One region of the Microbacterium sp. OR16 genome, then DNA from elsewhere that is predicted to be linked to it. Evidence: riboswitches for the same ligand, from Rfam matches in the RefSeq annotation. Region 1 holds a riboswitch; the other holds the start of a gene.
What was found. A riboswitch is a leader RNA that binds a small molecule or an ion and turns the genes downstream of it on or off. The one in region 1 is predicted to bind thiamine pyrophosphate.
Positions count from the first base shown of each region.

Region 2: another riboswitch for thiamine pyrophosphate. It lies ahead of V2S05_RS08680 (ECF transporter S component); the one in region 1 lies ahead of thiM (hydroxyethylthiazole kinase).

Region 1 is NZ_JAZEXK010000001.1:1,156,196-1,159,586, reverse strand. Features, by position in the region: gene pheT (phenylalanine--tRNA ligase subunit beta) at 1-576, shown strand, start outside; gene V2S05_RS05600 (NAD-dependent epimerase/dehydratase family protein) at 691-1,662, shown strand; TPP riboswitch at 1,713-1,806, shown strand; gene thiM (hydroxyethylthiazole kinase) at 1,798-2,661, shown strand; gene V2S05_RS05590 (bifunctional hydroxymethylpyrimidine kinase/phosphomethylpyrimidine kinase) at 2,658-3,391, shown strand, end outside.
Region 2 is NZ_JAZEXK010000001.1:1,773,637-1,777,027, reverse strand. Features, by position in the region: gene V2S05_RS08685 (D-alanyl-D-alanine carboxypeptidase) at 1-1,561, opposite strand, end outside; TPP riboswitch at 1,636-1,745, shown strand; gene V2S05_RS08680 (ECF transporter S component) at 1,738-2,382, shown strand; gene V2S05_RS08675 (ABC transporter ATP-binding protein) at 2,385-3,391, shown strand, end outside.

The DNA of each region.
Region 1 (3,391 bases):
CCGGGTCGCGCCGCCGAGCACGTCGACCTCTCCGATGCTCTGGACGCCGTCCGGGTGATCGGCGTCGCCGCCGGCGTCGAGATCGACGTCGAGCAGACGCAGCGTGCGGCGCTGCACCCGGGCCGCGCGGGCGCGCTGAGCGTGCACGGCGAACAGGTCGGGTACGTCGGCGAGCTGCACCCGCGGGTGTCGGCCGACGCCGATCTTCCCGGGCGCGCATACGTGCTCGAGCTGGATCTCGATCGCGTGCTGACCCTCGCCGGTCACCGGGTCGTGGCCGAGTCGCTGTCGACGTTCCCCGCCGCGACGCAGGACGTCTCGCTGGTGGTGAGCGTCGCCGTGCCGGCATCCGAGGTACGCGCCGCGCTCGTCGAGGGCGCCGGAGAACTGCTCGAGTCGGCGCGGCTCGTCGACGACTACCGCGGTGAGGGGTTGGGCGAGGGGCTGAAGAGCCTCAGTTTCGCGCTGCGTTTCCGGGCATCCGACCGCACGCTCACCGCGGCCGAGGCGACCGAGGCGAAGCTCGCCGGAGTCGCCGTCGCCGCCGAGCGCTTCGACGCGACCATCCGCGACTGACCGCACGCGGTGCAGCCCTCCTGAGCCGACGGGATCAGGAGGGCTGCGCCGCGTTCCGCTCTGCTCTGAGCGGAATCGCTTCCGCTCGGAGCACGCCGGTGATGTCATGGCCGCATGACTCAGGTGCTCGTGCTCGGCGGAACAGGATGGCTTTCCGGACGGATCGCCCGGCGGTGGCGGGATGCCGGCGCCGAAGTGATCTGTCTGGCACGGGGTGAGCGCCCCGCGCCGGACGGCACGGTGCTGCTCCGCGGTGATCGGGACGACCCCCGGGTATACGAGCAGCTCGCCGAGCAGAGCTGGGACGAGGTCGTCGACGTGTCATCGCGCGCCGACCACGTCGCTGCGGCCGTCGAGGCGCTCGGCGACCGCGCCCATCACTGGACGTATGTGTCGTCGATGTCGGTCTACTCCGATGACGTCGCCGACGGCCTCGACGAGTCGGGGGTCAGGCTCGCGCCGGCGCAGCCCGGCGACGAGTACGACTACGGGGCGCAGAAGGTCGCGGCCGAGGACGCCGTGGTGACGCTCGGAGACCGGGCGCTGATCGTGCGCCCCGGCCTCATCGTGGGTGCAGGCGACCCGAGCGACCGCTTCGGATACTGGGCGGCGGCTTTCGCGCGGGCGGGGATCGGACCCGTGCTGGTGCCAGAGCTGGCCGGACGCGTCGCCCAGGTGATCGACGTCGACGACCTCGCCGACTTCCTCGCCGCTGCGCGGCGGAGCGGGATCATGAACGCCATCGGAGAGGTGCATCCGCTCGCCGAGCTGCTCAGCCGCGTTCGCGCGGCAGCCGGGCACAGCGGAGAGCTGCTCGAGGCTGGCGATGAGTGGCTCGAGGCGCACGACGTGCAGTACTGGATGGGGGAGAGGTCGCTGCCGCTCTGGCTGCCGGCCGACATGCCCGGTTTCATGCGTCGCGACAATTCCGCGTACCGCGCGGCCGGCGGGTCGTTCCGCCCGCTCGACGAGACGATCCGCGTCGTCCTCGACGACGAGCGCGCCCGCGGTCTGGATCGCGAGCGCCGAGCAGGAATCAGCCGCGACGACGAAGTCGCGCTCATCGACCAGCTGACATCGCCCTGACACGAGGCGTCATACCGGCGGCACGCGACGATGGCCTCGCTAGACTCGTGTGCAGTGACACGGGGTGCCGCATCCGCGGCTGAGATCACACCCGTCGAACCTGATCTAGTTCGTACTAGCGAAGGGATGTCGTCCATGAGCGATCTTCTGCGTCCATCCATCCGTATTCCGGCGGTCTGCGCCGAGCTCCTCACCCACGTGAGGCAGGCGCCGCCCCTCACGCACTGCATCACCAACGCGGTCGTCACCGGCTTCACCGCTAACGTCCTCCTCGCCGTCGGCGCCTCGCCCGCGATGGTCGACATTGTCGGGGAGGCCGGGGTGTTCGCGCGCATCGCGTCCGGACTGCTGATCAACCTCGGCACGCCCTCGCCCGAGCAGCGCGCGGCGAGCCTCGAAGCAGCCGCCGGAGCGAACGCGGCGGCAACGCCGTGGGTTCTCGATCCGGTCGCCGTGGGCGCCCTCCCGGTGCGCACCGCTCTGGCAGCCGACCTGGTGGGCATGCGGCCGACGGCAGTGCGCGGCAACGCCAGTGAGATCCTTGCGCTTGCCGGGTCAGGCGCGGGCGGACGGGGGGTCGATGCCCTGGACGACTCCGACGCCGCGCTCGGCGCGGCGCGGTCGCTCGCCACTCGCTTCGGCGCCGTGGTCGCCGTCTCCGGAGCGGTCGACCTGATCACCGACGGAACGCGTGTGATCCGCATTGCGAACGGAGACCCCCTGCTCACCCGCGTCACCGGCGGCGGCTGCGCCCTCGGGGCGCTCATGGCCGCCTTCCTCGGCGCTGCACGCGATCACGACGCGGATGCCTTGGAGGCGGTGTCCGCAGCGACGCTCGTGTACACCCTGGCGGCCGAGCACGCGGCCCGTGTCGCCGACGGGCCGGGCAGCTTCGCGGTGGGCCTGCTCGACGCGCTCGCCGGCATAGACCCCGCCGATGTGACCGCCGAGGCGCGAGTCGACGAGAATCTCGGGCACGTCGAGGAGGAGGCGAAGTGATCGGCGACCTGTCGGTGCACCTGGTCACCGATCCCGAGCTGTGCGGCGACCGCGGGGTCGTCGACACGGTGCGCGATGCCGTCGCGGGCGGCGTGAGCGTGGTCCAGCTGCGTGACAAGAGCGCGTCCGACCGATCGGTCGTCGAGCAGCTCGTCGCCCTCAGCGAGGTGATCGCCGGTCGGGCGCTGCTCGTCGTCGATGACCGCGTCGACGCGGCCCTCGAGGCCCGACGGCGTGGAGCGCGGGTCGACGGTGTGCACGTCGGGCAGTCGGACATGCCTGTCGCCGAGGCGCGGCGTCTGCTCGGACCGGATGCGCTGATCGGGCTCACCGCGAACACGTCGGCGCACCTCGACGCCGTCCGCACCCTGCCCGCCGGGACCGTCGACTACGTCGGCATCGGAGTGATCCGCCCCACGAGCACCAAGGCGAATCATCCGCCCGCCCTCGGCGTGGACGGATTCCGTGCGCTCGCCGCGGAGAGCCCCGTACCGGCAGTGGCGATCGGCGGCATTGGAATCGACGACGCCGCGGCGCTGCGCGAGGCGGGTGCGGCGGGGATCGCCGTCGTCTCCGCCATCTGCGCGGCACCGGATGCCCGCCAAGCCGCAGGCGAGTTCCGGCGTCGCTGGACAGGACGCACCGCTGCCCGCGTGCTGAGCATCGCCGGCAGCGACCCGTCCGGCGGTGCCGGCATCCAGGCCGACCTCAAGGCGATCGCCGCGCACGG
Region 2 (3,391 bases), 620 kb from region 1:
GGGCGAGCGGGTGGGTCAGGCGCCACCACGCGCTGGGGGCGGTGATGTCGTCTGCGAGCGATACCGACGCGGTGTCTCCGCCGAGCGGTCCCTCGACGGTGAGGGTGCCGACCTCGGCGCCGGCTTCGGTCTTCTCGCCGAGCGAGAACGCGGTGGTCGCCGCCGCCTCGGAGCCGTTCCAGAGCAGGACGCGCGCGTCGGCGTCCGTCACCACCTCGACACGGTCGCCCCACTCCGTGCTGACATGGCCGACCACCGTCCCCGACGGAACCGACGGCGGCTGCTCGGCGAGCGTGGTCTCCATCTCGGTGAGCAGCTGACGGGTCACGGCCAGGCGCTCGGTGTTGTCGGCCTGCCCGAGCACCGACGTGTACAGACGCACGGTGGTCTCGCCGAACGCGACGTCCTTCGCGGTGAGCAGATTCCAGTGGTTCAGGGTTCCGGTCTTCACTCCGACGACGCCGGGGTCGTCGAGCATCTGGTTGGTGTTCGTGACCGCTCCGACGCCCGGGATGTCAGCCGAGCGGGTGCCGACGATCTCGGCGAAGACGGGGTTCGCCATCGCGAGCTCGGCGATCTGGATCAAGGCGGCGGGTGGAGCCACATTCGCTTCGCTGAACCCCGACGGAGACTGGACGGTGACGCCCTCGATTCCGCGATCGCTGAGCCACTTCGCGGATGCCTCCGCGAAACCGCGCGGCGATCCCCAGATCTCTCTCGCGAGCCGGTCGATGTAGTTGTTGGCCGATCCGAGCATGATGCCCTGCAGCATCTGATACTCGGTCAAGCTGCCCCCGACCGGCACGTCGAGCGATGACTGATCCGACCGTCGGTACTGCCAGTATTCGCGGGAGTCCGCGAGGGTGAAATCGAAGCTCGGCCCCTGCTCGCCGACCTTCAGCGGCAGCTCGTCGAGCACCATCATCACGCTGACCACCTTCGAGATGCTGGCGATCTCGTCGGCCGCTGCGGTGGATGCCACCGGGGCCATGCCCTGGATTCCGACGGCCGCGCTGCCCGTGGCAGGCCACGTGACGGTGGCCGCCGGCGCGGGAGCGATCTCGACGGTTGCCGCCTCCACTACCGGGACGACCTCGTGCAGCGGCCACAGCAGCGTGGTCGAGACGTAGGCTCCGCAGAGAGCGAGGACGAACCCGAGGGGCACGAGCACCCGGGGGCGACGCCATTCGGGAGTGAGCCGTGCTCCGGCGAAGAGGTCGCGTGGCTGCGCGGCGGGCACAGGATCGGCGAGCAGGTCGACCGGTTCGAGCCAGGTCAGAGCCGTGGGCGGACGGGTGGCATCGGCCCACTCCGGCGTCGGTGCACCGGCGCGGGCATCCGCCGTCGGCGCGTCCGCCGATGCGGTGGCGTCGCGGGTGGCATCCGCAGCCGACGCGTCCGCGGTCCCAGCATCCTCGAGCGCAGCCCGTTCCGGTCCGAGGCTGTCGCCGAAGGCGGGGAGCGCAATCGGGCCGGCGGAGGGATGCTCGGCGCGCGCGCGAGTGCGCTCGCGCGCGGCACGGCGCGTCACCGGCGGCGCCGACTCGGGGGGAGGTGTCACGCGACCACGCTACAGCCCGGTGTTTCACGGGGCGAAACGCCGGCGCGTGACCGCCGCGACCGGCGCTATGATCGATCAATCACCACGGGAGTCCGGGCAGCCGGGCTGAGAGGAAGCGATCCGCGCTTCGACCGTCGAACCTGATCCGGATCATGCCGGCGCAGGGAGGAGTTCAGATGAGTGCATCCATGTCCGCGTCCACCGCGCAGACCGTCCCCGCACCCGCCGCGCGCAACCTGCGCTGGCGCGTCGTCGACATCGTCGTCGCCGCAGTGCTCGGCGTCGCGATCGGCCTGCTGTTCTGGGGGTGGAACATCATCGGCGGCGCCTGGTTCGGAGCCGCTGACGCGCTGACCCCGGGCTTCGGCGGCATCGCCGTCGGCATCTGGCTGATCGGCGGTGTCATCGGCGGCCTGGTCATCCGCAAGCCCGGCGCCGCGCTCGTCGTCGAGCTGATCGCCGCGATCATCTCGATGCTCATCGGCAACGTGTGGGGCGTCTCGACCGTGCTCTCCGGGCTGGTGCAGGGCCTCGGCGCAGAGCTGATCTTCGCGCTGTTCCTCTACCGGCGCTTCGGCATCGCCGTCGCCGCCCTCTCGGGTGTGGGCGCGGCCGTGGCCGCGTGGGTCTTCGAGATGTTCTACGGCTCGTCGCCGAACTTCCTGAAGAGCATCGAGTTCAACGCCATCTACCTCGGCGCGCTCGTCGTCTCGGGTGCCCTGCTGGCCGGTGTGGTCGGGTGGCTGCTCGTGCGCGCGCTCGCGACGACAGGCGCGCTGAGTCGCTTCGCGGCCGGCCGGGAAGTGCGCCAGGAGGTCTGAGCGTGTCGTCTCCGGCTCGCGTCACCGCCGACGGGTGGGGCTGGCGCTACGCCGGTCGTCGTCTGCCCGCCGTCGCCGACGTCTCGTTCTCGATCGAACCCGGTGAGAGGGTGCTGCTGCTCGGCGCGTCGGGTGCGGGCAAGTCGACGCTGCTCGCCGGCCTCGCCGGTGTGCTCGGCGACGCCGATGAGGGCGAGCGCACCGGCGCTCTGCTCGTCGACGGGGCGGCGCCGGAGTCGCAACGAGGCCGGATCGGTCTCGTGCTGCAGGATCCGGATGCCGGTGTCGTCCTGTCGAAGGTCGGCGATGACGTGGCCTTCGGCTGCGAGAACCTGGGCGTGCCGGCAGACGAGATCCCCGCACGGGTGGCGTCGGCACTGGATTCCGTCGGACTCGACGTTCCGCTCGACCGACCGACGAAGGCCCTGTCGGGCGGGCAGAAGCAGCGCCTCGCTCTCGCCGGAGTCCTCGCCATGCGCCCGGGCCTGCTGCTGCTCGACGAGCCCACCGCGAATCTCGATCCGGCGGGAGTGCGGGAGGTGCGCGACAGCGTGGGCAGAGCGCTGGATGCCACCGGCGCGACGTTCATCGTCGTCGAGCATCGCACCGAGGTCTGGCTCGATCTGCTCACCCGCGTCATCGTGCTCGCCGCCGACGGCGGTCTGCTCGCAGACGGCCCGCCCGCCTCCGTGTTCGCCCAGCACGGTGACGCGCTCGCCGCGGCGGGAGTGTGGGTGCCTCACGCCGAGGTCGATGTGCCGGTGCTGCCGACCGCCGATCGCGCGACGCGCACGGTGCTCGAGACGAGCTCGCTCGCCGTCTCCCGCGACGCTCGCACCGCCGTGCAGAGCGGGCTGGAGCTGCGGATCCCACGCGGATCGGCGACGGTCGTCACCGGGCCCAACGGGGCGGGCAAGTCGACGCTCGCGCTCACCCTCGCGGGGCTCCTACCCGAGCTCGAGGGGCAGGTGCTCGCCGCATCCGACCTCGCCGCCCGCTCCGGCCGTCG